DNA from 3 places in the Ligilactobacillus sp. RTP31139st1_D10_RTP31139_211217 genome. Region 1 is predicted to be linked to each of the others. Evidence: predicted binding sites of a transcription regulator. Region 1 holds the regulator's gene; each other region holds the start of a gene.
The links. The regulator LexA, encoded in region 1, represses DNA repair genes until DNA is damaged. The targets are predictions, from matches to a motif close to CNAACANNTGTTNG.

Region 1 (9,843 bases):
ATTTCAACAACTGCAGCTGTGTTACCTACAACTTCAACATCAGCTAAACCTTCAGCAGCAACACGGTCGCTCTTCTTAGCAGCCTTTGCCATACCTTTTTCACGCAAGAAATCAATAGCCTTGTCCATGTCGCCATCAACAGCAACTAAAGCTTTCTTAGCATCCATCATACCTACGCCAGTTTTTTCGCGTAATTCTTTTACTTGAGCAGCAGTAACTTTTGCCATAGCCTAGTGGCCTCCTTAGAGTGATTAATTTGGAGTACTTTTGGCATAAAAACCATGGTGTATCCAAACCATAAATTTAAAAAAGGCCATCTCAAGACTAAGGCCAAAATGCCTACCTAAAACCTGAGACAGCCTAAGTTTATTAACTATTCAGCATCTGTATCGTTGTTGCCTTCAACAACTTCAACGATTTCTTCGATGGATTCAACTTCTTCGCCGTTAGCAGCTTGGAAAGTTTCTTCTGAAACAGGTGCATCATCTTCGCCTTGACGACCTTCGATGACCGCATCTGCCATCTTAGATGTGATCAAACGTACGGCACGGATAGCATCGTCGTTTGATGGGATCTTAACATCGATTTCATCTGGATCAGCGTTTGTGTCGACCATAGCAACGATAGGAATGTTAAGCTTTTGTGCTTCCTTAACAGCGATACGTTCCTTGCGAGGATCCACGATGAACAATACATCAGGGATACGTGGCATATCTTCAATACCACCAAGGAATTTTTGAAGACGATCGCGTTCTTTGATCAACAAAGCAACTTCTTTCTTAGGTAACACTTCAAATGTGCCATCTTCTTCCATTGCTTTGATCTCTTTCAAACGTTTGATACGTTTTTGGATCGTGTTCCAGTTTGTCAAAGTACCACCTAACCAACGATGGTTTACGTAGTATTGACCTGCACGTTTTGCTTCTTCTTCGATCGCATCTTGTGCTTGTTTCTTTGTACCAACAAACAAGATAACACCATCGTTAGCAGCAGCATCTTTCATAAAATCGTAAGCATCGTCGATCAACTTAACAGTTTTTTGTAAGTCGATGATGTAGATACCATTACGTTCTGTGAAGATGTACTTCTTCATCTTAGGGTTCCAACGACGTGTTTGGTGACCAAAATGTACACCAGCTTCAAGTAATTGTTTCATGGAAATAACAGCCATTACAATTAACCTCCAAAATAGTTTTTATTATCCTCCCCTATGTTCAACGATCAAAAAACTCAAATGAGCACTCTTTTGACCATCGCATAAGGTGTGAATTGTACCTTTATAGGCACTCTTGATATTATAACCTACTCCTAGAGCAATTGCAAACGTTTCTGTTAAAAAATCAAGCTTATTTTGTTTGAACTAAAGTCGGGGCCGTTCCAGTCTCGATCACTGATTTAGCCGAATCTAATGAGATATTGACCATATTTTCAACAGCTATTTCAGTGTAAAAGGCAATGTGTGGCGTCATCACAACGTTATCTAACGCAACTAACTCTTTGAACAGTTCATCTTCAACACCCGTTTCATTTAAATCGTGGTTAAAGATCGGTGTCTCAAATTCATACGTATCTAAACCAGCACCACCTAATTTGCCACTCTTCAAAGCTGCAAGTAAAGCATTAGCATCGATCAAAGAACCGCGCGCAGTATTGATGATATAAGCGCCATCTTTCATTTTTTCGATCATTTTAGCATCGATCAGATGTCCATCTTTGTCAGAGCCTGGCATATGCAAAGTCAACACATCGGCTTTAGCCACTAGATCTTCTAGCGTATCAACATAGATACCTTCACTTTCCAATTTAGGATCATGATAGGGATCAAACGCCAAGATCTTAGCACCAAAGCCCTTATAGATATCGATCGCAGCTTTACCGATCCGCCCCGTGCCAACGATCCCGATCGTCAAAGCTCTGATCTCTTTACCAACAAAGGGAGCCCAGCGATAATCATTGGAAGCCATTCGCTTGCGGAAAATATTTTGATTACGCAACAATTGTAGTAAGATCGTTACTGAAAATTCAGCGATCGCATTAGGCGAATATGCCGGCACATTAGTTACCGTGATCCCATATTTCTTAGCTTCAGCTAGGTCTAGATTATCGACCCCGACATTTCTGATCGAAACATCTTTGACACCATAACCAGCCAAAGTCTTAAAAAGATCCGCTGGATACGTCCCAGTCTGAAAGCTGATAACAGCATCATATCCCTTGGACAAGCTCAAATTTTCGGACGTAACTTCATCGGCAACTAATTTTATTTCAATATTATTTTTTTGAGACCAATTTTCAAAATAAGCACGTTCATCTTGACGTACATTATAAGCAATAAACTTCATAACGAACTGCTGCACCAAATGTGACTCCAAATGAAGAAATGCAGCCTTCCTTTCTTGAATTTTAGCTAACTTTTCTTGATGATCTCACATTTTAACTTCAAATCTAAAGTTAGCACTTCAACTCTTACTATAACATAAGTCTATCTTAACAAATATTTCTCAGCTACTCCATGTTCACGCAAATAGCTTTCCTTTTGTTGGCGTGTTAGTTGTTTGAACGCATATTCTTTTTTAAGTGCTAAACTTTTAGTCGCAAATTGCTCATGGTAGATCATTTTCACCGGGCGCCGAACACGGGTATACTTAGCTCCCTGTCCACTATTGTGAGTCATTAAACGCTGTTTGAGATCAGTCGTAAAGCCTGTATAAAAAGTAGCATCCGCACAGCGTAAAACATAGAAAAAATACTGTTTACTCTGCTGTTCCATATAAAATTTCCCTCATCTCCGGTGTATATTCATCATTTGCCTGATAAACTGTGATCGGAGGCATAAAGCGCAACCCGCCTTTGCGTCCATCTTTGATCGCTTCGACTAAGACCATATTAGCTTCACGACCTGCTTTAGGATAGACTAGTTGGATCTTCTTAGGAGCTAGCCGATTTTTTTGCATGCATTCAAAGATCTCCCACAGTCTATCGGGACGATGAACAAAATAAGCTTTACCTTTAGTTTTTAAAAGTGCACTACTCATTTCGATCGTTTGAGCTAAAGTCACCGTGATCTCATGGCGGGCCAATGCCAGATAAGGGTTAGGATTTTTTTTGCTAGTTGGAAGATCCGAAAAGTACGGGGGATTACATGTGACCGTATCAAAGCTATCTTTTTTCAAATGCGTCAACGAATCGTTTAGATCAAGATTCAAGACAGTCAGCTGTTTTTCTAAAGAATTTAATTTAACACTACGTTCAGCCATTTCAGCTAATTTAGGTTGGATCTCGACAGCCACGATCGAAGCTTTAGTTTTGTTTGTCAAAAATAGACCAACTGCTCCATTTCCCGCACAGAGATCGACTACTTTGCCATTTTCTTTTTTTGTTGGCTCGGCAAAATGGGCCAGTAACACTGCATCCAAAGAAAAAGAAAAAACTTTTGAGCTTTGAATTATTTTGATATCGTTAGCGTATAACTGGTCGATCCGTTCATCTTCTCTCAATTCGATTTTATTCAAATCAAAACACCTTCTTTTACTCTTTAACGTGACTTGCAATTTTAAGATAAATTTAGCATACTAAAAAATGTATAATAAATAAATAGCGCTGTCCAAGTATTGAAGCCACTTGAAAGTTAAACTGTGAGCCGGCTAGCAGCAGCGCTATCTAAGAAAGGAAGGCTATAGAACTTTCAAATATCTCACAGTCTATAGCAGTAAATACCATGTTTTATTCATTTATTCGAGGCCTAGTTAGGTTTCTTGTTTATCTGATCAACGGTAAACCAAACTTTGAAGGCAAAGAAAACTTACCTTCAGGAAATTATATTTTGGTTGGCCCACACCGCACTTGGTTTGATCCCTTGTATTTTGCCTTAGCAGCTTCTCCTAAAAAATTCAGCTTCATGGCAAAAGAAGAACTTTTCAAAAATCCAATTTTGCGGTTTATCCTAAAACATGCCAACGCTTTTCCAGTCGACCGAAAAAATCCTGGTCCCTCTGTGATCAAGACCCCAGTCAAGTTGCTTAAAAAAAGTGATCTTTCTTTGATCATGTTTCCTTCTGGGACTAGACATTCACAGGAAATGAAAGGGGGCGTCGTTTTGATTGCTAAAATGACTGGTGTCCCGATCGTTCCTGCCGTTTACCAAGGGCCCTTGACCTTAAAAACACTCTTTAGCCGTAAAAAGACAACTGTTCGCTTTGGTGAACCGATCTACGTTGATCGCAAAACTAAATTGACCGATGAGACCCAAGCAACGATCATCAATGAAATGGAACAAGCCTTTACCAAACTGGACAAAGCGATCGATCCAAACTTCCACTACATCGATCCTACAACAAAAAAATAACTAAAAATAGGTTGGACTCGCAAGTCACAACCTATTTTTAGTTTTAAATTACTTTTTAGACATATTTTGCTTCATTGAAGCCATCATTTGATGAAGTTTCTTTTCAGAAGGCTTTTGCCCCATCTGAATCATCATCGTCCGCAACATCTGTTCATTGATCGGCGGATTTTTCTTCAAATAGTCTTCCATGTACTTACGAGCAGCAAAGAAACCACCAACAAAGCCAAGGATAAGCGCTAAGACTACAAGTACGATCCAAATTCCAGTAGACATTTCAGCACCCCCTTCTCATTATATTCATTCAACTACTTATTCTACACAAGTTATCCTTAAAAATAAAGCGTTAAACGACTTTAATTATCACGCAAACCACGTTCACGTTGGATCTTTTTGACCTTTTCTGGCGTAACTTCATTGCCATCTTTATCGTAGACTTGTAACATTTCTACGTGACTACGGAAGTTTTCTCTAAACATCGCTAAGTAAGTCTTACGCAATTCTTGTTGTTCTTCTTTTTCAGCTTCTGTTAGCGTGCCTTCTTTTTTCTTTTTAGATAATTCATTGATGCGATCGATCAGTTCTTGGGGGATCGCACCTTTTTTTGCTTCCGTCGTTTCTGACGCTTGTTCTAATTTTTCGTCTTTTTCCATGTTAAATTCCTCTTTTCCAAGATGATCTATCATTTATATTCTATCTCAAAATTTTAAGAAAGTCATTAACTTAGTCACTTTCTCTAGATAAAGCAAACGCTTGTTTGTAACTGTTGGTTTTCTATGTTATAATTACCCTATAAAAATGTATTGAGGTGTTCAAAATGACAAAAGCATCCGAAAAAAGACAGCTAAACATTTTGCGTTTTATCTACAATACAGTTGAGAGCAAAGGTTATCCACCGACTGTACGCGAGATCTGCCAAGCAGTCTCCCTTTCTTCGACCTCAACTGTACACGGTCATTTAGCACGCTTAACTAAGAAAGGCTTTCTTAAAAAAGATCCTACTAAGCCACGGGCAATGGAAGTTACTCCAGCTGGTCTAGACGCTTTGGGGATCAAAACGACCTTAAATGAGATCCCCGTTGTCGGAACGGTAACTGCAGGGATGCCGATCTTAACCGTTGAAGAAACAACTGATTATTTCCCATTACCACCTAATTTAAGCGATGCCAATGATTTGTTCATGTTGAACATCCGTGGTGAAAGCATGATCGATGCTGGGATCTTAGATGGTGATCAAGTTATCGTTAGAAAACAATCTGCTGCTGACAATGGTGATATCGTGATCGCCATGACCGAAGACGATGAAGCAACGTGTAAGCGATTCTACAAAGAAGACGGATATTTTAGATTACAACCTGAAAATGAAACGATGGATCCGATCATCTTGGATAATGTCGTAATTTTAGGCAAAGTCATTGGGCTCTACCGTGATATGATCTAAAGTCAATATTTTAGCAACTAGGAGTTTACCGACTTCTAGTTTTTTTATTCAAAAAAAAGATGCCTCAAAGTGCATCTTTTAGAACTATTTACTTGCCTTAGCCATTTTTAGCAATTCTTCTGCATGTTCTAGCGTCAAAGTCGTGATCGAAGAACCCGATAACATTCGGGCTAATTCTTCGATCCGTTCCTTATCGTTTAAGATCGTCAGCGAAGTTTCAGTCCGACCATTAGCTACATGCTTAGCAATAAAGTAGTGATGGTCTGCCACAGCTGCGACCTGTGGTAAATGCGTGATACACAACACTTGCGAATTAGTTGCGATCTGACTGATCTTTTCTGCGATTGCCTGGGCGACGCGCCCACTGACTCCAGTATCGACCTCATCGAAAATAATACTCGTCACACCCTTATTTTGGGCAAAGATCGTCTTTAGCGCGAGCATGATCCGCGACAATTCACCACCAGAAGCGATCTTTGCTAAAGCGCCCATTTCTTCTCCGGGGTTAGTTTGAATGTAAAATTCGACCCGATCAAGCCCAGTCTCAGTCAATTGCCCGTTCTCTGGTAAAAAACGTACTTCAAAAACAGCTTTATCCATATAAAGCGCACTTAATTGCTGATGGATCTCATTTTCAAGGCGTTTAGCAGTCTGTTTGCGTAACTCGCTGATCTCTAGTGCTAATTCTTTTGCCTTGGCGTGAGCTTCTTTGACCTGTTCGACTTGCTGCTCTAAGTTTTCATCGCTTTGTTGCATCGTTTCAAGCTCGTGTTTTATCTTATCGTAATAAGCCAAGATCATTTCGATCGAATCACCATATTTACGCTTGAGCTGATGGATCGTTTCGAGCCGTGCCTCAATTGAATTTAGCAGTTCTTCATCCCACTCCAGATCACTTAATTGCCCTGAAACTTCATGTGCTGCATCTTGCAGATTATAAAAAGCATCAGAAACCTTTTCGTAGATCGCGGCTAATTCAGAATTGAACTCAGCCACATCTTCTAATTCACTCATGACATTTCCTAGAACGCTCATCACATCTAATTCTTCACCATTTAGTGCTTGATAACTCATCTCTAAGGCGTGATGGATCGTTTGATAATTATCTAATTGATGTTTTTGTTCTTGGAGCTCTTCTTCTTCGCCCTCGTGTAACTGCGCCTCACTGATCTCATTAACTTGAAATTGTAACATATCGAGTCTTTGAGCCCACTCATGCGCATTTTTCTCGCGTTGCTCCAGTGCTTGCGAAAGGCGACGATAATTGGCATAAAGTGCCTGGTATTGTGTCAATTTAGCTAGGATCTCAGGCTGATAATTATCAACTAGGGCTAAATGGCGCTCAGGATCCATCAATTCTTGATGCTCATTTTGTCCGTGGATATCGATCAAGGTTTGCCCTACCTGCCGTAATGTGCCCAAATTAACCAAAACACCATTTATCCGGCAAACATTTTTACCACTGCGATAAATATCGCGTTGTAAGATCAAAACGTCATCTTCACATTCGATCCCAAATTCATCTAAAAGCTCATATGTGCGCGTCGCTTTAGGAATGGTAAATTGCCCCTGGAGTAACGACTTATTAGCTCCCTTGCGGATAAAATCACTCGAGCCACGTCCACCTGCTAGTAGTCCTAAAGCATCAATAATAATAGATTTACCAGCCCCTGTTTCACCAGTCAAGACCGTCATATTCGTTCCAAAATCAACGGTCAACTGCTCAATAATTGCAAAATCACGGATCATTAATTCTTGTAACAAAGTACTTTCCTGCTGTTGCTAAGAGTAACAGTTTTTCCTTTCCCAAAATCTAAAAGTCCTATTTATCATCGATCAAAGCCAATAATTTACGCTCGATCTGCAATGCATCCTCATTTGAGCGTGCAAAGAGCATGATCGTGTCATCATCGCCTAAAGTAGCAAAGACTTCATCATAGTTCATTTGTGAGATCAAGCTCGAAAGCGCTGGCCCATTACCAGGCAAAACTTTGACCATACATAGATCACGGTGACAGTCAGAAACAAGATAGGCGTCACGCAAAACTTTCCTTAGTTTTTTTTCGGTATTATCCTTCTTGGTAGTCGGTAAACTATACCGATACGATCCATCTGGCGTTGGGACTTTGATCAACTGCATCTCTTTTACGTCACGTGAGATAGTAGCTTGAGTCACTTCAACTCCCTTAGCTGAAAGGAGACTAACAAAGTCTTCTTGCCGATAAATCGCATTATCCTGGATCATTTTTTTAATAATTCGTTGTCTATCTTGTTTTCTCACTGAGAAATCATCCTTCCTACCTACTTATCTTTTTGATGAAGTAATGTTTGATGGGCTTGTTTGATCACCGCACTTGGATCGACATTCGCACTGATCGTTGCAGTCTCTGAGGTTGAACGCAAATGAACTAAAAATTCAATATTTCCTTCACCACCCGTGATCGGTGAAAAATCAAGGTCTAAAACATCATAGCCTGCTTTGACAGCAAAAGCGATCAACTCTTGGACTACTTCTAAATGAACCTTTTCATCCCGAACGATCCCATGCTTACCGACCTTTTCACGCCCCGCCTCAAATTGAGGCTTGATCAAAGCCACCACGTCTCCGCCCGGCTCCAAGATCGCATGTAAAGTCGGCAAAATAAGTTGTAAAGAAATAAAAGAAACATCGATCGTCGCAAAATCAGGGCGTCCAGCAGTAAAATCTTCTAATTTACTGTAGCGAAAGTTAGTATTCTCCATCACAACGACTCGCGGATCTTGGCGCAACTTCCAAGCTAATTGATTAGTTCCCACATCGAGAGCATAACTCAACTTAGCCCCTTTTTGTAAGGCGACATCAGTAAAGCCCCCCGTAGATGAACCAATATCAAGGACTGTCTTATTTTTGGTACTTAGTTTAAAGACTTTGAGCGCTTTTTCAAGCTTTAAGCCACCACGACTAACATAAGGCATTTTTTTACCCTTAAAATGTAATTTGACACTTGGATCGATCTTTTCACCTGGTTTATCTAAGCGTTCTTCATTTTCACCTAAGATCTCGCCTGCCATAACTGCACGTTTTGCTTGTTCGCGTGTCTCGAATAGACCCTGCTTGACCAATAATACATCTACACGTTCTTTTTTCATACTTACATCCTTACTTATAATTTAAAATACTCTAGCACTTGACGCAAAAGAGAAGTCTCAAAACCACTTCCGGCTAAAAACTCAAGTTGATCTTTTGCTTGTTCCAACGTATCAGCTAGCGCTTGCTTAGCTCCCTCTAGTCCTAAAAGGCGCGGATAAGTATTTTTATTTTCCGCCACATCCTTATTAGCTGTCTTACCCAACTCGGCAGTCGTCGCCGTTACATCTAAAATATCGTCATAGATCTGAAAGGCTAGACCAAATTTTTGGCCAAAAGTAACTAATGCCTGCTCTTGTTTTGGGGTCGCTCCACCTAAAATGGCACCGGCAAAACAAGCATACTCCAACAATTGTCCGGTCTTGTTTTTATGGACTTGCATCAACTCAGCTAAAGTCAACGTGGTCTTTTCACCTAAGATATCACTGGTTTGGCCTGCGACCATCCCATTTGCCCCTGCAGCTTTGGCGAGTTCAGCCACCAAGGTAACACGTTTTTTAGGTGACAGCTTTGTTTTAGCTATCCAACCAAAAGCCTCAGTTAAAAGGGCATCACCTGCTAAAACCGCTATATCTTGACCAAAAACTTTATGATTTGTCGGTTTTCCCCGTCGGAGATCATCATTATCCATCTCAGGTAGATCATCATGGATCAAAGAGTAGGTGTGCAGAAATTCTAAACTTCCCGCCACACTCAAAACATCTGGATCGATCTTTTTGCCTAAACTTTGACAGATCAACATGATCAAAAGCGGTCTGATCCGCTTACCACCCGCTTCAAGCGAATATTGCATAGCTGCTTGTAGCGTCTTATTCTCAGTAAATTGCGCCAAGTAATGTCGCATATGCTGTTCAAGCAAAGGGATCATTTTATTTTGAAAAGTTGCTAACTGCATTTTTCACTCTCTAGGTATGGGATCATCAAGAAAACCTA
Region 2 (15,374 bases), on a different contig from region 1:
ATGTTGGCTTGCTTGAGCTTTCAGGGATCAAGACCAAGCGTCCGATCTATTGGTCAGCAGGACTTTTGATGCTGTTAGGGCTGTTGCCTAAGGCGGGGGCGTTAGCGACGATGATCCCGACACCGGTTTTAGGTGGGGCGATGCTAGTGATGTTTGCGATGATCAGTGTGCAAGGAATCAGGATCTTAGCTAATGTTGATTTTACCGACCAACGAAATATCTTAGTTGTGGCGGTTTCGATCGGTTTAGGTCTGGGCGTGTCGATCTATCCAAATATCTTCCAAAATCTACCGCGTGCAGTTCAACTATTCTTAGGTAATGGGATCGTGGTGGCAAGTTTAAGTTCAGTATTATTGAATTTGGCCTTCAAGGGTAGAGCAGGACTAGCTAAAAAAGATATCAAGTAACAAGTGCGTGTTTTAGAAGATGTAGACAAATAATGTGTGAAGCAGGTGATAGCCTACTTTTTTTGTTAGGTGGCACAAAATATATTTTTAAAAATTTACATTGTTAAAATACTGTCTTGCTGAGTAATGTGGTAAAATAGAAAGTAAGTATTAGTGATACGAGAGGTTGTGAGAGAATGGAACAAGAGATCCTTTTTCCAGGCGATACTTTAGGGATCATCGGGGGCAATCCCAACGGCATCATGTTAGCACGGGCGGCTAAGAAAATGGGCTTTACTGTGATCGTTTATTGTTCAGACGAAAGTAATCCCGTGTTAGCCGAAGCTGATGTAAAAATGGTCGGTAAGTTGAACGAAAAAACAAAGCTCCAAGATTTTGCACAGCGGTGTGACTTAGTAACTTATACCTCAGAAAACATTGATGTTGAGGCGGTCAAATTCTTGCAACGCTTCACGCGGGTCCCCCAAGGTAGTGATACGTTGGAGATCACGCAGGACCGCTTATTAGAACGGGCTTTCTTTGAACAGCTCAATATCAACGTTGCACCGTACGCTACGATCGTCAGTTTAGATGATGTTTACCAAGCAGTCAGTTCGATCGGTTATCCATGCATTTTAAAACCGATCCAAAAAGGTTTTGGTAAGTGCCGAAAACAGATCATCAAAAAACAAACCGACATTGCTAAGTGTGCGGACATAATCGATCTAGGGACCTATATTCTCGAGTCATGGATCCCGTATGAAAAGGAATTATCCCTGACTTTAGCCCGAGATAAAGACGGTAACTTGACGTATTTCCCGATCGCAGAAGATTATTATCGCGAACACCGTTTACATGCGACCTTGGCACCAGTAGCTTTAGATGGTGAAGTTGCAGCTGAGGTCAAGCGCTTGACAGCTGAGATCGTCAAAGAACTGAATTATGTTGGGGTCTTACAAGCAGAATTTTTCTTGACTAAGAGTGGTGCTTTGTATATCAAACGGATCATTCCGGCATTATATGCTTCAGGTTATGTATTTGATAAGGCAACCGACGTTTCGATGTTTGAACAACATTTGCGTGCCTTGGCACAGATCCCTTTGTCTAAACCTAACTTGGTAAAACCAACTGAGATGGTGATGATCGCGACCAAGGATACCGATGCTTTGCGGACACAATGGGTCTTAAAGGATAACTGGCATTACAATTATTTCCGTTATCCTAAATCGCTTCATCCCGTTAAAGCTGAAGGCTATGTTCTAGTGACCGCTGATTCGAGCAAACATGCCAAGGAACAAGTCGAAGCAACTGGGATCTGGGATGAGATCACAGCTGATGATGAAATAGTTGAATAGTATTTTTTAAGACGCACGGTATTTATATCGGCGTCTTTTTACATCTTGTTTGCTAAGATTTAAGTAATTTTAAAGAATAGGGCTGTAATATTTGCTATAATAGGCATTGATTGAAAATTTTAGAGGGGATTTGAAAATTTTGACAGCAAGAAACTTATTAGATGGCATGAATGATAAGCAAGCAGAAGCTGTAGCCTGCACTGAAGGTCCACTACTCATCATGGCCGGTGCCGGTAGTGGGAAAACACGGGTCTTGACACACCGTGTAGCCTACTTGATCGAAGAAAAAAATGTAAATCCTTGGAATATTTTAGCGATCACCTTCACCAACAAAGCAGCGCGGGAAATGCGTGAGCGGATCAATAAGTTGATCGCTGAAGGTGCAGAAGATATTTGGGTCTCGACTTTCCACGCTTTATGTGTCCGGATCTTACGCCGTGATGCTGAAAAGATCGGCTATGATCGCAATTTTACGATCGCAAGCACAAGTGAGCAACGGACTTTGATGAAACACATTTTAGCGGATAACTTAAACGTTGACGTTAAAAAATTCGAGCCCCGGGCCGTTCTGAGTGCGATCTCGAACGCCAAAAATGATTTAAAGACACCAGCAGAACTAAGAAAAGATGCAGCTGATCCATTTTCACAGGTGGTAAGTGATGCTTATGAATTATACCAAAAGCAGTTGCAAAATAATCAAGCTTTGGATTTTGATGATCTCATCATGCAAACGATCCGGTTATTTAAAGAATCACCAGAAACATTGGCATTTTATCAACGTAAATTTCACTATATCCATGTGGATGAATACCAAGATACTAACGAAGCTCAATATCAATTGGTCAGCATGTTAGCTCAAACATATCGTAATCTATGTGTTGTGGGGGATGCTGATCAAAGTATTTACGGTTGGCGTGGAGCTAATATGGAAAATATCATGAATTTTGAGGAAGATTATCCTGATGCGACCGTGATCAAGTTGGAACAAAATTATCGTTCAACTAAGACGATCTTGCAAGCGGCTAATGAAGTTATCGAAAATAACATCAATCGTAAAGCTAAAACATTATGGACACAAAATGCAGAAGGCGAAAAGATCCATTATTATCGTGCAGATAATGCCAACGATGAAGCCTTTTATGTCGTTAAGCAGATCCAGCAAAAGATGCGCACTGAAGGTAAGCATTATGGCGATTTTGCTGTCTTATACCGCACAAATGCCCAATCACGTGTGATCGAAGAAACATTTGTCAAAGCTAATATCCCGTATAAATTAGTTGGGGCTCACCGGTTCTACGATCGAAAGGAAATTTTGGATATTTTAGCTTATCTGCGTTTAGCTGCCAATCCGAATGATTCCTTGAGTTTTGCGCGTGTTGCTAATGAACCTAAACGGGGGATCGGGGCAACTAGTTTGGCTAAATTGCAAGCATTTGCTGAGATGAACGGTCTTTCCTTGATCGAAGCAGCAGAAAACGTCATTATGACTGGCGTAAGTGGCAAGGCAGCTACCCAATTAGAAAGTTTCGCTAAGTTGATCCGGCGCTTCAATGAATTGGAGAAAACTAAGAATATCACTGAGTTGACGGAGATCATTTTAGATGAATCGGGCTATAAACAAAGCTTACAAGCTAAAAATACGCTCGAAGATCAAAGTCGCCTAGAAAACTTAGAAGAATTCATGTCTGTAACAAAGCAATTTGATGAAAACTGGGAACCAGAAGAAGAAAATAGCGATCCGTTCGTTGATTTCTTAGCTGACCTAGCTTTGGTTTCTGATCAAGATAGCGTTGATGAAGATCCAGATGAAGTGACCTTGATGACATTGCACGCCGCTAAGGGTCTGGAATTTCCAACAGTCTTTTTGATGGGCTTAGAAGAAGGGATCTTCCCGTTAGGCCGAGCTGTGATGGATGAAAGTGAGCTCGAAGAAGAACGGCGCTTGGCCTATGTTGGGATCACCCGGGCTGAAGAAGAACTCTACTTATCAAATGCCTTCTCGCGGATGCTCTATGGACGGCGCCAGAGCAACCAAGTTTCCCGCTTTATCAGTGAGATCTCCGATGAATTGTTGCAAAGTGATAACGAAACTTTAGCTGATTATCAACCAAAAACCAAAGTCGATGTTCCTTTTGCTAAGAAGCCAGTTTACCGCAAACCAGCTGGAACTGTCGAAAAAAGCCAAGGAACTGGGGCTGAAAAGAAACAATGGAATATCGGTGATAAGGTCTCCCATAAAGCCTGGGGTACAGGGACTGTGGTCAAGGTCAGTGGTAGTGGTGGAGATATCGAACTTGATATCGCCTTTGCTGGCCAAGGGATCAAGCGACTATTAGCGGCCTTTGCACCGATCACTAAGATTTAAAAAGAGGTAAAAGAGATGGAAGCAAAGACTTTAGAAGAGGTCAAAGATCTACGTGCTCAATTGAACAAATGGAGCCATGAATACTATGTGTTAGATCGACCAACAGTGGAAGATCATGTCTATGACGCTACCTATCAACGTTTGGTCGAACTTGAAACTAAGTATCCTGAGCTCGTAACTGATGATTCACCTACTAGACGTGTCGGCGGTCAAGTTTTAAGTGGCTTTGAAAAGGTCGAACATGAGATTCCGATGCTTTCACTAGGCGATGTTTTTTCAAAAGCAGAACTAGCCGAATTCAAAACCAAACTAGAGGAAAATGTAGCCAAGACTTTTGCTTATAGCTGTGAATTAAAGATCGACGGCTTAGCGATCTCATTGGTCTACGAAAAAGGTGTCTTTGTCAAAGGTTCGACCCGTGGCAACGGGATCATCGGTGAAGATATCACGGAAAACTTAAAAACGATCAAGGCGATCCCTTTGCGTTTAAGTGAACCGATCGACGTTGAAGTCCGGGGCGAATGCTATATGCCAAAAGAGTCATTTCTAAAATTGAATAAGGCGCGCGAAGAACAGGGCCAAACAGTCTTTGCTAACCCAAGAAATGCTGCAGCTGGTTCATTGCGGCAATTAGATACCAAAGAAACAGCCAAGCGTAATTTAAGTGTCTTTATGTATTATTTGATGGAGCCCGAAAAATTTGGGGTCGCGACCCAAAGTCAGGCTTTAGCTCAATTAAAAGCATGGGGCTTCAAAGTCAATGAAGAAGCGATCGTAGCGAGTGAAATGGCTGAGATCGATGACTATATTGATAAATATCAGGCTAAACGGGCACAACTAGCTTATGAGATCGATGGGATCGTGATCAAAGCTGATCCGTTTGCGATCCACGCCGAAGTTGGAAATACGGTCAAAGTTCCGCGTTGGGCGATCGCTTATAAATTTCCACCAGACGAACAAGAAACGATCGTCCGTGAGATCGAATGGACGGTGGGACGGACTGGAGTGGTGACACCAACGGCCGTGATGGATCCAGTGACTTTAGCGGGGACCGTGGTTTCAAGAGCTTCTTTACACAATCCTGATTATTTGCAACAAAAAGACATCCGCCTCGGTGATACTGTCAAATTACACAAAGCAGGCGACATTATTCCAGAGATCTCAGAAGTTGTGTTGGCTAAACGTCCAGCTTCAAGTCAACCTTATACGATACCGACAGAATGTCCTGAATGTGGCGCAAAACTGGTTCATTTGGATGACGAAGTTGCGTTGCGGTGTATCAATCCGCAGTGCCCAGCCTTATTAAAAGAAAGTCTGACGCACTTTGCGTCGCGAAATGCGATGAACATAGATGGGTTAGGGCCACGGATCATTGAACAACTCTTCGACAAGAAATTGATCAAAGATGCGGCGGGGCTATATAATTTGACCTTTGATGAATTATTGACGTTAGATAAATTCAAAGAAAAATCAGCCAATAATTTGTTACAAGCGATCGAACAGAGCAAAGCTAACTCATTAGAACGGTTACTTTTTGGCTTGGGGATCCGGCATGTGGGGGCCAAAGCGGCATTTATCTTAGCCCAACACTTTAAGACGATCCAAGCTTTAAAGAAAGCAACGGTAGCAGAGATCGTAGAACTTGACTCGATCGGCGAAACGATCGCGGATGCTGTGGTGACATATTTTGAAAATGAACAAGTTGACCTATTATTGGAAGAATTTACTGCAGCTGGAGTTAATTTGACTTTCCTAGGTCAGAGCGCTGAAGAGCTAGCCGAGCAAACAGCCGATGATCCATTGAATGGTCTGACCGTAGTTTTAACGGGAAAACTCGACAAGATCAAGCGAGCGGAAGCTAAACAGATCTTAGAGGCGCATGGTGCTAAAGTAACAGGGAGCGTTTCGAAAAAGACCGACCTTTTAGTTGCAGGTCATGATGCTGGTAGCAAATTGACTAAGGCCCAAGAATTAGGAATAAAAATTATTGATGAAGATGAATTTTTACGGCAAACAGGAGGCAATTGATGAGAAAGAAGTATTTAGCATTAGTTAGCTTATGTGCAGGTACCATGTTACTTTCAGCCTGTGGTAATTTAGGAAGCAGTGGCTCTGGCAATTCAGTCACGCAATCAACGCAACAATCCAAAAAGGGTTACCAAACTACGGGTCAAGTAGATACCTCCGATTATCAAGGTGTGATCGAAAATGGACGTTATTTAACGAGTAAGGCTCGTGGTGTCGGGATCGTTCAAAATTCAGAAAATATGTTGAATTTAAAGAGTTTTGAAAGTGGCATGACAACTTTATCTAAAGAGGAATTTCCCACCAAAGATTACATTTTCCGCGAAGGCCAATTGTTGACCAAAGGCACGGTTCAAGATTGGCTCGGGCGTAAGTCAAAGGATAACCCGACTGGTCTAAATCCTGAAGATAATGGCGAAAAAGACGCAGACAAGCGCAATCCGATCTATATCCAACAGATCGAAGAACAAGATTACATGAAAGAGACCGATGGCAAACTGGAATTAGCTGGGATCACGATCGGTATCGGAATGAATCGTAAGGATTATTACCAAAAAGAACAGTATGGTGCGATGTACACCACTAATATCTCCAAGGAAAAAATGGAAGAAGAGGGTAAAAAAGCCGCAGCTGAAGTCTTGAAGCGGGTCAGAAAACTCGATGGTGCATCAGATGTACCGATCTTGATCTGTATGTATGAACAAGCGCCTAATGATAGTTTGGTCGGGGGAACTTTCTATGCTTATAGTGTGAGTGATGGTGATACTTTGGGGAGTTGGAAGGAAACTAATCTCCAAACCTCAGTCTTGCCATCAACAGCAGAAAATGGTGCGGTCAACGATAATGATGAAAGTTCCTTCAATGCTTTCAAAAATAAGACGCAAAGCTTTTTCCCTAACTTAGCTGGGGTAACGGCTCAAGCCAAGTATAAGAATAAGTCACTCCAAGAACTGCACGTTAAGATCACGACCCAATTTTACAGTGAAACTGAGATCAGAAGCTTTACGCAGTTTGTTTCTCAGATGGCAAAGACCTACTTGCCGGGTGATATTCCGATCGATATCACGATCAAAGGCTCAGATGGTGAAGTTCAAGCCTTTCTAGCTCGCGAAAAAGATAGTGGTAACTTCTATGCCCACGTCTTTGATGATTAGAATAAAATCGACTATAAAAAAGTCAGCAGATCTATGCTAAAATATTAAGCAGATATGCAAGAAAGAAGGATGAAGATGGCGATCAGCGCAAATGAAGTAAAGCACGTTGCAAGTTTGGCAAAGCTTGAATTTAGCGATGCAGAATTACAAAAATTCACCGGTCAAATGGACCAAATCATCAATATGGTACAACAATTGAGTGAAGTCGATACGACAGATGTACCGGTAACGACAACTGTGACGGATGCCTTTAATGTGATGCGAGAAGATATCGCAGTTAAGGGGACCGACCGTGAATTGTTGATGGAAAATGTACCTGAAAGAAAAGATGGCTTTATCAAAGTGCCAGCAATTATTGATGAAAGCGAGGAAGGCTAGCCCATGGATTATTTTACAACTGATCTGACCAGTTTACATGAAAAATTGGTCAACAAAGATTTGAGCGTGGAGGAGTTAACGAAAGATACTTTCAAGACGATCAAAGACCGTGATCAACAGATCGCTGCTTTCCTAGCTTTAAACGAAGAAGCTGCTTTGAAGCAAGCTAAAGAACTTGACCAAAATGGGATCGATCCAGCTAATGTTTTAGCTGGGATCCCGATCGCGATCAAAGATAATATCGTGACAAAAGGCTTGCGGACAACGGCTGCCAGCAAGATGTTAGAAAACTTTGACCCGATCTATGATGCAACAGTTATGGAAAAATTAGCTGCTGCTCAAATGATCAATGTGGGTAAAGTCAACATGGATGAATTTGCTATGGGTGGTTCGACTGAAAGTTCAGCCTTTAAGGTAACTAAGAATGCTTGGGATCAAACTAAAGTCCCTGGTGGCTCTTCTGGTGGTTCAGCAGCCGCTGTTGCTTCGGGCCAAGTTTTAGCTGCCCTAGGTTCAGATACCGGTGGTTCGATCCGTCAACCAGCAGCATATAATGGTATCGTTGGGGTCAAACCTACTTATGGTCGTGTATCTCGTTACGGCTTGATCGCTTTTGCTTCTAGCTTAGATCAGATCGGACCATTGACACGCACAGTCAAAGACAATGCCTATGTCCTAAATGCGATCAGCGGTCATGATAGCCGTGATTTTACCAGCTCTAACCGTGAAGTTCCTGACTTTACCCAAGGCTTAGATGGTGATATCAAGGGTATGAAGATCGCCGTGCCAAAAGAATACTTTGGTGAAGGTGTTGCTGAAGATGTTAAAGAAGCGATCAAAGAAGCGATCAAGACATTTGAAAGCTTGGGTGCGACCGTTGATGAAGTTTCCTTGCCACACAGCAAGTATGGGGTACAAGTATACTACATCATTGCCTCTTCTGAAGCTTCATCTAACTTACAACGTTTTGATGGGATCCGCTACGGCTTTAGAGCCCAAGATGTTAAGAACTTAGAAGACGTTTATGTTCGTTCACGCTCGGAAGGCTTTGGCGATGAAGTTAAACGCCGGATCATGTTAGGGACATTCTCACTTTCCGCTGGGACTTATGATGCCTTCTTCAAGAAAGCTGCTCAAGTTAGAACCTTGATCTGCCAAGATTTTGCGAAAGTCTTTAACGACTATGACTTGATCTTAGGACCAACTGCACCAACAACAGCTTATGGGATCGGTGATGAGATCAATGATCCGATCACGATGTACATGAATGATATCTTGACGATCCCGGTAAACTTAGCTGGTCTACCAGGGATGTCACTTCCAGCTGGTTTCTCTAACGGTTTGCCGATCGGGATGCAATTGATCGCACCACAATTTAGAGAAGATACGATGTATAAAGCGGGCTATGCTTTTGAACAAGCAACCGACTTCCATAAACAAGTTCCAACGATCGGGGGTCAAAACTAATGAACTTTGAAACAACAATCGGGCTTGAAGTCCACATTGAAATGAAGACAAACTCCAAGGCTTATTCTCCCGCACCAGTAGTTTACGGGGCAGAACCAAATACGAATACTAATGTTATCGATTGGGGCTATCCTGGGGTCTTGCCACAATTGAACAAGGGCGCTTTGGAATACGGGATGCGTGCTGCTTTAGCACTTAACTGTGAGATCACACGGGATATCCACTTTGACCGTAAGAACTACTTCTATCCAGATAATCCAAAAGCATACCAGATCACCCAAGCTCAAACACCGATCGGACACGATGGTTGGCTTGAGATCGAACTTGAAGATGGAACTAAAAAGAAGATCGGGATCGAAGAAATGCACGTCGAAGAAGATGCGGGTAAAAACACGCATAATCCGGACGGCTACTCTTATGTTGACTTGAACCGTCAAGGCACACCATTGATCGAGATCGTCTCTAAACCAGATATCGCTTCTCCAGAAGAAGCTTACGCATACTTGACACGTTTACGTCAGATCATTCAATTTACCGGCGTATCCGATGTGAAGATGGAAGAAGGTTCAATGCGGGCTGACGTTAACATCTCAGTTCGTCCGATCGGTTCAACTAAGTTTGGGACTAAGACGGAAATGAAGAACTTAAACTCCTTTGAACACGTGAAAAAAGGTTTGGAATATGAAGCTAAGCGTCAAGAACGTGTCTTGATGGCTGGTGGTGAGATCCAACAAGAAACACGGCGTTTTGATGAACCAAGTGGTGAAACGATCTTGATGCGTGTCAAAGAAGGTAAGAGCGATTACCGTTACTTCCCAGAACCTGATCTACCACCGATCCATATTTCTGATGAATGGGTCGCTGAAGTCAAAGGTTCGATCCCAGAAATGCCTGACGTTCGTCGTAAACGCTATGTCAACGACTGGGGCATTACTGAATATGATGCGGGCGTCTTGACGCAAACAAAAGAAATGTCTGATTTCTATGAAGCAACTGTAGCTGCTGGAGCGGATGCTAAATTAGCTGCTAACTGGTTGATGGGTGAAGTTAGTGCTTATTTGAATGCTCAAAAAGTTGAGTTAGGTCAAACGGCATTGACCCCAGAACATTTGGCAACCATGATCAAGTTGATTCAAGATGAAACGATCTCATCTAAGATCGCTAAGAAGGTCTTTAAAGAGATCATCAAAAATGATACCGAACCAAAAGCATGGGTCGAAGAAAAAGGCATGGTACAATTATCTGACCCAGCTAAATTGCAACCGATCATCGATGAAGTATTGGACAACAACGAACAATCGATCGAAGACTTTAAGAATGGTAAAGATCGTGCGGTTGGCTTCTTAGTGGGTAACATCATGAAACAGACCCATGGTAAAGCTAACCCTAAAGTTGTTAATAAATTGTTGATGGCAAGTTTAAAGGAAAGATAGACGCAAACTGCGCCATGAGGGAATAATTATGCAAAAGCGTTGCCGAATTATTTATAATCCGACATCTGGACGTGAAGCTTTAAAAAATGATCTAGTTGAGATCTTAAATATTTTAGAACGTGCTGGTTATGAAACGAGTGCCTTTGCAACGACGCCTGAACCTAATTCTGCTCAAAATGAAGCTAAACGAGCAGCTCAAGCAGGCTTTAACTTGATCATTGCTGCTGGTGGTGATGGCACGATCAATGAAGTCGTTAATGGGATCGCCCCTCTAAAGCATCGGCCAAAGTTGGGGATCATTCCCGCCGGTACAACTAATGACTATGCGCGTGCTTTAAAGATACCACGGGAAAGTCCGATCGAAGCAGCTAAAGTTATCGCCAATGGTAAAACGGTCAAGATGGATATCGGGCGGGCTAATGACAAATATTTTGTCAACATTGCAGCTGGTGGTCTCTTGAGTGAATTGACATATGCGGTGCCATCTGAATTCAAGACGCTCTTTGGCTATTTGGCTTACCTAGTTAAGGGGGCTGAATTGTTGCCACGGATCAAACCGATCAACATGCACCTTGAATATGATGATGGGGTTTATGACGGAAAAGCATCGATGTTTTTCTTAGCTTTGACTAATTCAGTTGGTGGCTTTGAGCAGATCGTGCCCGACGCCAGTTTAGACGACGGAAAATTTACCTTGATCGTGGTCAAGACGAGCAATCTGTTAGAAATGATGCGTTTGATCACAATGGTCTTAAACGGTGGTAAACACATCAACGACGCTAATATCCTCTATGTTAAAACATCTAAGTTGGTCGCTAAACCAGTCGACGAAAAAATGATGATCAACATCGATGGTGAATACGGTGGGGATGCACCGATGAAATTCAAGAACTTGAAACGTCACATTGAGATCTTTGCTAATACCCAAGAGATCCCAGAACGGGCGATCACGGAAGTCAAAGAAGATGAAGATATGGACGAAGCCAAGAAAAACTTTGTTGATGGTGTCCAAGAACTCGATGAATCTGACAATATCAAATTAGATAAGTAGTTAAGAACTCGTTGTTCCAAGATGGAGCAGCGAGTTTTTTTATCTAAATTTCTACTTGCCTTATAGTTCACTTCAGGGTTTATAGTTATTCTTGTAAATAAGTGGAAGCATAATATGCTCAAAAGTAAAATGAGAGAAGTTTTTGGATGACAAAAAAGATATTTTAACATGGGCAAAAGAGGTAATAGAAAAATGAAAAAAGTATTGATCATGGCAGCTAATGGACAAATTTCGCGTTTAGTTGAGGAACGTGTCTTAACTGAACCAGAATTTTCTGATGTTGAGTTGACGTTATTTTTACGCGATAAAAAACGTTTGGCAGCTTTAGAAGATAATGACCGTGTGACGTTGATCGAAGGCAGTTTGAATAATTATGCTGATGTCAAACAAGCTATTTTGGGTCAAAATCTAGTCTTTGTAGGCGTGGTCGATCATACTAGTGATAACCATCAAACTAAATATGTGATCGAGGCGATGAAAGAAACAGGTGTTAAGCGGGGCGTCTTTACCAACATTTTAGGGATCTATGATGAAGTTTTAGGTGAATTTGGGCGTTAGAACAAAGAGATGGTTGCACCTGGCTTGGAATCAGCTGAAATTTCTGATAAGCTGTTGGCAAGATCAGGTCTAGACTATACGACTTTACGGCTCCCATGGTTAAATGATCGTGAAGTGGCTTATGAGATCACTCATAAAGATGAAACTTATCTCGGTGTTTCAGGTTCGCGTAAGAGTATTGCGGATGTGGTCTTAAGGATCATTGCTGATCCAAAATTTTTAGTCAATGATAGTGTGGGCATCGCTGACCCTAAGACTGAGGGCAGTGAGCGTCTAGTGTATTAATGAGAGGGGTAGATAGGATGAAAGCGGCAATCTTTGTAGAACTAGGCAAAATGGAAGTTACGGAAGTCGAAAAACCAACACTTCAAAAATCAACTGATGCGATCATCAAGATCGTGCGTGCTTGTGTCTGTGGTTCAGATCTTTGGTGGTATCGCGGGATCTCTAAACGTCAAGCTAACAGTTTAGTTGGTCATGAGGCGATCGGGCTCGTTGCTGAAGTTGGAGTAGATGTAAAAAATGTCAAAGTTGGTGATTTCGTGATCGTCCCCTTTACCCATGGTTGTGGGTACTGTGCGGCATGTCAAGCAGGCTTTGATGGTAACTGTTTAAATCAAGAAGCCGGCGGTAATGGGGGCTATCAAGGTCAATATTTGCGGTATTATAACGCTGATTGGGGCCTAGTCAAGATCCCTGGTCAACCAGCTGATTATACTGATGACCAGTTGAATTCTCTTTTAACTTTATCTGATGTCATGGCAACTGGCTATCACGCTGCTTTTACGGCTGAAGTCAAAGCCGGTGATACTGTTGTTGTGATCGGTGATGGAGCTGTTGGACTTTGTGGCGTTATCGGTGCCAAATTACGTGGGGCTAAGCGGATCATCAGTTTGAGCCACCATGAAGATCGAGCTAAATTAGTCCGTGAATTTGGAGCGACTGATATCGTTTCTGAGCGTGGCGATATGGCAGTTCAAAAAGTACTAGAATTGACAGATAGTGCGGGTGCAGATGCTGTTTTAGAATGTGTAGGGGCAACTTCAGCGATCGAACAAGCCGGGCAAGTAGCTCGTCCAGGTGCAGTGATCGGTCGTGTAGGCGTTCCGCAAACTGAACCAAGCTCTAATCAACTATTTTGGAAAAATATCGGTTTACGCGGTGGGCTCGCTTCGGTCACGACTCATGATCGAGCCGTACTATTAGCGGCAGTCTTAGAGGGCAAGATCGAACCGGGTAAGGTCTTTACCAAACGTTTCACATTGGATGATGTCCAAGCCGCTTATGAAGCTATGGATAAACGTGAAGCGATCAAATCATTATTGATCATAAGTCAATAGGTCAAGGTACTTTGGGCTTCAGACCTATGAAAAAATCAATTAGGCAGCTAGGTAACTGGCTGCTTTTTTGTTAGAACAAGTATTTTGATTTTATTTTTACAAACTAATGTTCGGTGTGATAGAATGGAAACGATAGATAAACGGAGGTGAGAGCATGCAACAAGGATCGATCTTTGAGGACCAAGCTAATGAACCGCTAGCTAGTCGTTTACGACCAGAGAATTTAGATCAAGTTTTCGGACAGACGCATTTATTGGGACCAGGTAAGATCTTACGAGAATTGATCACGCAAGATCGAGTGACTTCGATGATCTTATGGGGCCCTCCCGGTGTGGGGAAGACGACGTTGGCTCAAGTTATCGCTAAGCAGACTAAAGCCGGTTTTATCTCATTTAGTGCGGTCACAAGTGGGATCAAAGAGATCAAAAAGATCATGCAAGAAGCCGAAGCTAATACTGCTTATGGCCAAAAGACGATCGTTTTCGTAGACGAGATCCATCGTTTCAATAAGGCGCAACAGGATGCTTTCCTCCCATTTGTGGAAAATGGAAGTATCGTTTTGATCGGGGCAACGACAGAGAATCCATCTTTTGAGATCAATTCAGCGCTCTTATCCAGATTGAAAGTCTTTGTCTTAAAGCAACTGACGAAAGAACAATTAGTTGAATTATTGGATCGTGCTTGTCGAGAAGGATTTGAAAAAGAGCTCACCGCCTCAAAGACATTATTAGAACAGATCGCGATCTTTAGTGATGGGGATGCGCGAAATGCTTTGAATACCTTGGAGATGTTAGTTGATAATGGAAATGTCAGCCAAGATGGAACTTTAGAACTGAGCGATGATCTGTTAAGTCAAGTTTTAGGGGAAAAGACGCTCAAATATGATAAGAACGGTGAAGATCATTATGACTTGATCTCAGCGCTGCATAAATCCATGCGTAATAGCGATGTTGATGCAGCGATCTATTGGTTGAATCGGATGTTAGCTGGTGGTGAAGATCCTTTGTATATTGCCCGACGCTTGTTGCGGTTTGCCAGTGAAGATATCGGCTTAGCTGACAACAATGCTTTGAATCTAGTGGTCAATGTTTTTCAAACGTGTCAATTTATCGGAATGCCCGAATGCAATGTGCATTTGACCCAAGCGGTGATCTATCTATCTTTGGCACCTAAATCTAATGCCGTCTATAAAGCAACTACAAGAGTCGCTAAAGATGTCAAACAGACTTTAAATGAACCTGTACCCCTGCAGATCAGAAATGGGACGACCAAGCTGATGAAAGAATTAGGCTATGGTAAAGGTTATGAGTTAGCTCATTTTGCTAAAGACAAACTGACTACAATGCAAACGATGCCGGATAATTTAGTGGGACATACTTATTATTTACCAACTGAGCAGGGAAACGAGATCCGTTTCAAACAACGCTTAGAACAGATCAAGGCGTGGCATCAACAACATGATAAAGCTTAAGAGTGGTGCGCCACTCTTTTTTACTTGACAAGATCATAGTTTATATATAAACTTACTAATTGAATTGTAAGGAAGTGGTAAGATGAATCGAGAAAGTTTGATCTTTATGCGTATTAGTCAGTTACAACGGCAACTTTTGGCAAACAGTGCAGAAGTCTTACAGCAAGCCGGGATAACCAACGCACAATATGATATTTTGAATCATTTATATAATCATGCTGGTTGTACACAAAAAGAATTGGCGACAACTTTGATCGTGACTAAGGGAAATATCACTCAAATCATCACAAAGATGGAGAAATTAGAGCTGATAACGCGAAAACAAGTTGGAAAGACAAAGCAACTATTTGTAGCTGAACGTGGAAGTAAGCTATATTCGATGGTAACACCT
Region 3 (7,074 bases), on a different contig from region 1:
GACCGGCTACTTTGATTATTATCCAGAAGAGCGGATCCAACTTTTTGGGATGACGGAGATCTCATATGGTAATAAGATGAGTTCAGAAGCGCGCAAAAAGATCATGGATGAACTTTGTGGTCCCAACACGCCATGCTTTGTGGTCTCACGTTATTTAGCCGTTCCAGCTGAAATGAAAGCTGCGGCTGAAGAACATCATATTCCGATCTTACGGACTAAATTGCCAACGACACGTGTTTCAGCTAAGTTGACCGATTATTTGAGTGGTCGTTTAGCCCAACGTAAATCGTTACATGGGGTCTTAGTTGATATTTATGGTCTTGGGGTATTGATCACTGGCGATTCAGGTGTTGGTAAATCTGAAACGGCGCTTGATCTTATCAAACGTGGGCATCGATTGATCGCCGATGACCGCGTTGAGGTTCACCAACAAGATGAACAGACATTGATCGGTGAAGCACCACGGATCTTACGCCATTTGTTAGAGATCAGAGGTGTCGGGATCATCGATGTCATGAATCTCTTTGGGGCAGGTGCTGTCAGAGCGAAGACTGATATCTCTTTGATCATCCATTTGGAAAATTGGGAAAAAGATAAACAATTCGATCGTTTAGGGAACGGTGAGCAACGGGTAACGATCTTTGATGTTGAAATACCTAAGATCTCGATCCCAGTGAAAGTTGGGCGCAACTTAGCGATCATCATTGAAGCCGCTGCAATGAATTATCGGGCAAAGACGATGGGCTATGATGCGACAAAGGCCTTTGAACGTAATTTAAATGAGTTGATCAGTGAAAATTCAGCAGAAGAGAAATAGGTGTTGAGAATTGAATTTTAGTTTAGGTGTCATCGATCCGATCGCTTTTAGTCTAGGGGGACTGCAGGTCCACTGGTATGGAGTGATCATTGGATGTGCGGTTTTATTAGCCTTATACCTTGCAGTTAGTGAAGGTAAGAAAAGACAAGTCCCCGCCGATGATTTTTATGATTATATCTTATGGGCGCTACCGATCGCTTTGATCAGTGCGCGAGCTTACTATGTCATTTTCCAATGGCAGTATTATCAAAATGATCTTAGTGAGATCTATCGGATCTGGGATGGCGGGATCGCGATCTATGGTGGCTTGTTGGGCGCATTGCTCGTTTTAGTGATCTTCTGCCGTAAGAAACAGTTGTCGGCTTGGCTATTTTTAGATATCATTTCGCCAACTGTGATCTTAGCTCAAGGTATCGGTCGGTGGGGCAATTTCATCAATCAAGAAGCCCATGGTGAAGCCGTATCACATGCATTTTTGACGAGCTTGCATTTGCCCGGATTTATCATTGACCAGATGAATATCAACGGGATCTATTACCAACCGACCTTTTTGTATGAGTCGGTGTGGGATATCTTAGGCTTTGTGATCTTGATGTTGTTACGCCATCGTAAGCATCTCTTTAAACGAGGCGAGATCTTTTTGACTTATGTCGCTTGGTATTCCTTTGGCAGATTTTTCATTGAAGGGATGCGAACAGATAGCTTGATGTTAGGTGCTTTGCGCGTTTCGCAATGGTTGTCAGTCATCTTGTTTATTGGGGCGATCATTTTGATCGCATATCGGCGTTATTATCGTCCCAATGAACCTTGGTATTTAGCCGGAAATGTTAAATACGGGCGAGAGCTTAAATAATTGAGCTTAATATTTGAAGTTGTTTCAGCAATTTTAGAAGAGTATCATCAAGTAAATAGGAAGGTGAAGATATTATGGCTAAAAAATATGATGTGATCGTGATCGGTGCAGGTCCTGGGGGCTTGACGGCTGGCTTATATGCTTCACGGGCTAATTTGTCGGTTTTGATCTTAGACCGTGGAATCTATGGTGGTCAAATGAACAATACCGCTGAAGTTGAAAATTATCCCGGATTTAAGTCGATCTTAGGACCAGACTTAGCTGAAAAAATGTATCAAGGCGCGATCCAATTCGGAGCAGAATATGCATACGGTAGCGTTGAAAAAGTTGAAGTCAATGGTGATCTAAAACAAGTCATTACCGATAATGAAACATATGAAGCACCTGTTGTGATCATTGCCACAGGTTCGCAATACCGGAAATTAGGTGTTGAAGGCGAAGCCGAATATGCTGGTCGGGGTGTTTCTTATTGTGCAGTTTGTGATGGTGCTTTCTTTAAAGATCAGCCACTAGCCGTGATCGGTGGCGGTGATTCCGCCGTTGAAGAGGGTGTCTATTTGTCTAAGTTAGCTTCAAATGTCAATATCATCCACCGTAGAGACCAATTACGGGCCCAAAAGATCTTGCAAGAGCGTGCTTTTGCTAACGATAAGATCGACTTTACATGGGATACGGTCGTAACAAAGATCAATGGCGATGGGCAAAAAGTCACGAGTGTATCGACACATAACAAAAAGACCGGTGAAGACGGTGAATTAAAGGTCAATGGTGTCTTTATCTATGTGGGGGTCATTCCTTTGACTGAACCGTTCAAAACGCTTGGGATCACTGATGAACAGGGCTGGATCAATACCGATGAGTTGATGCGGACTAGTTTACCTGGTGTTTATGCGATCGGCGATGTTCGGGCTAAAGAATTACGCCAGATCACGACCGCTGTTGGCGATGGAAGTATTGCTGGGCAACAGGCGTTCAATTATATAGAAAGCTTGAAGGATTAAACGAATAGCACTAGTGGTAGTTTTACTGCTAGTGCTTTTTGATATCGAATAAATTTTTTGTAAGCGTAAAAGTGCTTGTTATAGCAAGTTTAGACGATTGATAGTATACTAGATTTGAATAGATAAATGAGGTGATTATATGAGTTGGGAAGAGACTTATACTATTTGGAACAAACAACCTGATCTAGCACCTGAAGTTCGGGAAGACCTTGATAAGATCGTAAATGATAAAGAAGCATTGGAAGATGCCTTCTATACACCAATGGAATTTGGGACAGCTGGGATGCGTGGCTTGATCGGTGCTGGGATTAACCGCATGAATATTTATACTGTGCGCCAAGCAACTGAAGGTTTGGCACGCTTTATGGATACCTTGGATGAAGAAACAAAATTACGTGGTGTAGCGATCAGTTATGATTCACGTCACATGTCACAAGAATTTGCTTTTGAAGCAGCACGTGTTTTAGGGGCACACGGGATTCCAAGCTTTGTCTTTGAAAGCTTACGTCCGACCCCAGAACTATCCTTTACCGTTCGGCATCTACATGCTTATGCAGGGATCATGATCACAGCGAGCCATAATCCAAAACAATATAACGGTTATAAGATCTATGGTGAAGATGGGGCGCAAATGCCACCAAAAGAATCAGATATGATCACGAATTATATCCGCGAAGTTGATGATCTTTTTGCCGTTGAAGTTGCTGATAAAGATGCTTTGATCAATGATGGAACATTGAAAGTCATCGGTTCAGAAGTCGATGAAGTTTACTTAGAAAATGCCAAAGAAGTAACGATCGATCGTGAGTTAGTGGCTGAAGAGGGTAAAACGATGAAGTTGGTCTTTACTCCACTTCACGGTACTGGTGGGATGTTAGGTGAAAAAGCCTTACGTCAAGCTGGTTTTGAAGACTTTACGATGGTCCCAGAACAAGCAATGCCAGATCCAGAGTTCTCAACCGTTGAACATCCAAACCCTGAATTTACAGAAGCTTTTGATTTAGCGATCAAATTAGGCAAGAGCCAAAAAGCTGATCTTTTAGTAGCTGTCGATCCTGATGCAGACCGTTTGGGAGCAGCTGTTCGTCAACCAGATGGCGAATACGAATTGTTGACAGGTAACCAGATCGCAGCTTTGATGTTGAACTATATTTTAACGGCTCGTAAAAAAGCAGGTAACTTGCCTGCAAACGGGGCTTTAGTAAAATCAATCGTTTCAAGTGAATTTGCTGCTAAAGTTGCAGCTGATTTTGGGGTCGAAGCGATCAATGTCTTGACTGGGTTCAAGTTCATTGCCGAACAGATCCAACATTTTGAAGAAACCAATGAACACAGCTTCATGTTAGGCTTTGAAGAAAGTTATGGTTATTTGATCCGTCCATTCGTGCGCGATAAAGATGCGATCCAATCTTTGGTACTATTAGCTGAAGTAGCTGCCTTCTACAAGAAACAAGGTAAGAACTTATACGATGGTCTCCAAGAATTATTTGAAAAATACGGCTATTTTGCTGAAAAGACGATCGCTTTGACCTTTGATGGGATCGAAGGTGCACAAGAGATCAAAGATTTGATGGCTAAGTTCCGTCAAGAATTACCAACTGATTTTGCTGGTTATAAAGTGATCGCAGCTGAAGATTATCAAGCTTCTAGTCGCCAAGATGCAGCTGGGAATGTGACAGCGATCAACTTGCCTAAGTCAAATGTTTTGAAGTACTTCCTTGAAGATGGAACTTGGATCGCAGTTCGTCCTTCAGGTACAGAACCAAAGATCAAATTTTACATTGGTACACAAGGTGATTCCGAAGCTGATGCACAAGCTAAATGTGAAAAATTTGAAAAAGCAATCAATGATTTCATCAAGGGCTAAAATTAGCTGTTAGATGCTGAAGACACGGTAAATGGCCGTGTCTTTTTTGATTCTGCTGATGCGAAAATACGTTCGTTGTGGTATAATCTTGTAAGCAATAGTTTTTAATGAGGGGGTAATCATTTGATCGAACGTCAAGCCGATAAAGAGTTCAAATTAGTTTCAAAATATCAACCAACTGGAGATCAACCACAAGCGATCGCTGAGCTTGCGACCGGGATCAAAGCTGGTAAAAAAGAACAGATCTTATTAGGGGCTACTGGGACCGGGAAAACTTTTACGATCTCAAATGTGATCGCTAAAGCCAACAAGCCAACTTTGGTCTTAGCCCATAATAAGACCTTGGCGGGACAGCTCTACGGGGAGTTCAAAGAATTTTTCCCAGACAATGCTGTTGAATATTTTGTATCCTACTACGATTACTATCAACCTGAAGCTTATGTTCCTTCAAGTGATACTTATATCGAAAAGGATTCGAGCATCAATGATGAGATCGATAAATTACGCCACTCTGCGACTAGTTCGTTATTAGAGCGCAATGATGTGATCGTGGTGGCCTCAGTTTCATCGATATTTGGTTTAGGTGATCCAAAAGAATATCGTGATCAAGCTCTTTCATTGCGAGTAGGTCAAGAGATCGAAAGAGATAAGTTGTTGAACCAACTGATCGATGTTCAATTTGAACGTAACGATATCGACTTTCAACGGGGACGCTTTCGTGTTCGCGGCGATGTTGTCGAGATCTTCCCAGCTTCACGTGATGAACAAGCGCTTAGAGTTGAATTTTTTGGGGATGAGATCGACCGGATCCGAGAAGTTGACCCTTTGACTGGAGAGATCTTGGGTGATCGCAATCACGTTGTCATCTTCCCAGCAACTCACTTTTTGACAAGTGGTGAACGCTTAGAAGGATCGATCAAGAGCATCGAAGCCGAATTAGCTCAAAGGTTAGAAGTCTTGCGCGCTGATGGCAAGTTGTTAGAAGCTCAACGTTTAGAACAACGAACGACATACGACATTGAGATGTTGCGTGAAATGGGATATTGTTCAGGGATCGAAAATTATTCACGGCATATGGATGGAAGAAAACCGGGTGAAGCACCATATACGTTGTTGGACTTCTTCCCCGATGATTTTTTGATCGTAGTCGATGAATCCCATGTTACGATGCCCCAAGTGCGCGGGATGTACAATGGTGACCGCTCACGTAAACAGATGCTAGTCGATTACGGTTTCCGCCTTCCAAGTGCCTTAGATAACCGCCCATTAAAGTTAGCTGAATTTGAAGAACGAGTAAATCAGATCATTTATATGTCGGCGACCCCAGGTGTTTATGAACAAGAACGTACCGATACGGTCGTGCAACAGATCATTCGACCGACGGGATTATTGGATCCAGAAGTTGAAGTTCGTCCGATCATGGGACAAATGGACGATCTAGTGGCTGAGATCGCCAAAAGAACTGAGCGCGATGAGCGCGTCTTTGTAACGACTTTGACTAAGAAAATGGCAGAAGATCTGACCGATTACTTTAAAGAGATGAGTATTAAAGTCAAGTATCTGCATTCTGATATCAAGACACTTGAACGGACCCAGATCGTGCGCGATCTACGTTTAGGAAAATTTGATGTGCTCGTTGGGATCAATTTATTACGTGAAGGGATCGATGTGCCAGAGGTCTCATTAGTTGCGATCTTAGATGCTGATAAAGAAGGCTTTTTGCGCAATGAACGGTCTTTGATCCAAACGATCGGCCGAGCTGCGCGAAATGAAAATGGGCATGTGATCATGTATGCTGATACAGTAACAGATTCGATGCAAGCAGCGATGGACGAAACAGCTCGACGTCGGACGATCCAAATACAATACAATGAAGAACATGGGATCGTGCCAAAAACAGTCAAAAAGGAGATCCGTGATGTGATCACCATGACGACTAAACCAAAAGAAAGCACTAAAGCTTTAAATGATAAACTCGATTTTGATGAATTGAGCAAACAAGAACAACGCGAAATGATCGCACGTTTAGAGGAGCAAATGCGTACTGCTGCTAAGAACCTTGACTTTGAGGATGCAGCCGCTTTACGTGATACTGTGATGGAATTAAAAGCACAGCTTGATTAAGTAGAAAGGATGAAAGTTGTGGGAAAAAATAAGATTACGATCCGTGGTGCTAGAGAGCATAATTTAAAAGATATCAATGTTGAGATCCCTAAAGAAAAACTTGTCGTGATCACGGGGCTTTCCGGTTCAGGTAAAAGTTCGCTCGCCTTTGATACTTTATATGCTGAAGGCCAACGCCGCTATGTTGAGAGTTTGTCAGCTTATGCTAGGCAATTTTTAGGTCAGATGGACAAACCCGATGTCGATTCGATCGATGGACTTTCGCCAGCGATCTCGATCGATCAAAAGACGACTTCGAAAAACCCACGTTCAACGGTTGGGACTGTAACGGAGATCAATGACTATTTGCGTTTGTTATGGGCTCGCGTAGGTACGCCGATCTGTCCTAATGATGGCAGTGAGATCACGAGCC

Region 2: a site for LexA is predicted at 13,612-13,625, ahead of ABT996_RS03635 (replication-associated recombination protein A). Genes of this name have one in related genera too.
Region 3: a site for LexA is predicted at 4,600-4,613, ahead of uvrB (excinuclease ABC subunit UvrB). Genes of this name have one in related genera too.

What each region holds. Positions count from the first base shown of each region.
Region 1 covers NZ_JBCOAR010000017.1:817-10,659, reverse strand. The annotation lists gene tsf (translation elongation factor Ts) at 1-227, opposite strand, end outside; gene rpsB (30S ribosomal protein S2) at 374-1,171, opposite strand; gene ABT996_RS09100 (D-2-hydroxyacid dehydrogenase) at 1,347-2,342, opposite strand; gene ABT996_RS09095 (GIY-YIG nuclease family protein) at 2,483-2,770, opposite strand; gene ABT996_RS09090 (tRNA1(Val) (adenine(37)-N6)-methyltransferase) at 2,754-3,512, opposite strand; gene ABT996_RS09085 (lysophospholipid acyltransferase family protein) at 3,719-4,345, shown strand; gene ABT996_RS09080 (YneF family protein) at 4,394-4,618, opposite strand; gene ABT996_RS09075 (DUF896 domain-containing protein) at 4,699-4,995, opposite strand; gene lexA (transcriptional repressor LexA) at 5,160-5,783, shown strand; gene recN (DNA repair protein RecN) at 5,868-7,547, opposite strand; gene ABT996_RS09060 (arginine repressor) at 7,606-8,064, opposite strand; gene ABT996_RS09055 (TlyA family RNA methyltransferase) at 8,085-8,912, opposite strand; gene ABT996_RS09050 (polyprenyl synthetase family protein) at 8,927-9,805, opposite strand.
Region 2 covers NZ_JBCOAR010000004.1:76,704-92,077, forward strand. The annotation lists gene ABT996_RS03580 (nucleobase:cation symporter-2 family protein) at 1-407, shown strand, start outside; gene ABT996_RS03585 (ATP-grasp domain-containing protein) at 584-1,741, shown strand; gene pcrA (DNA helicase PcrA) at 1,908-4,106, shown strand; gene ligA (NAD-dependent DNA ligase LigA) at 4,122-6,134, shown strand; gene ABT996_RS03600 (CamS family sex pheromone protein) at 6,134-7,285, shown strand; gene gatC (Asp-tRNA(Asn)/Glu-tRNA(Gln) amidotransferase subunit GatC) at 7,361-7,663, shown strand; gene gatA (Asp-tRNA(Asn)/Glu-tRNA(Gln) amidotransferase subunit GatA) at 7,667-9,130, shown strand; gene gatB (Asp-tRNA(Asn)/Glu-tRNA(Gln) amidotransferase subunit GatB) at 9,130-10,563, shown strand; gene ABT996_RS03620 (diacylglycerol kinase) at 10,592-11,614, shown strand; partial or broken gene ABT996_RS03625 (NAD(P)H-binding protein) at 11,807-12,457, shown strand; gene ABT996_RS03630 (zinc-binding dehydrogenase) at 12,475-13,512, shown strand; gene ABT996_RS03635 (replication-associated recombination protein A) at 13,667-14,983, shown strand; gene ABT996_RS03640 (MarR family winged helix-turn-helix transcriptional regulator) at 15,066-15,374, shown strand, end outside.
Region 3 covers NZ_JBCOAR010000018.1:671-7,744, reverse strand. The annotation lists gene hprK (HPr(Ser) kinase/phosphatase) at 1-817, shown strand, start outside; gene lgt (prolipoprotein diacylglyceryl transferase) at 828-1,670, shown strand; gene trxB (thioredoxin-disulfide reductase) at 1,745-2,671, shown strand; gene ABT996_RS09370 (phospho-sugar mutase) at 2,811-4,538, shown strand; gene uvrB (excinuclease ABC subunit UvrB) at 4,662-6,662, shown strand; partial or broken gene ABT996_RS09360 (UvrA family protein) at 6,681-7,074, shown strand, end outside.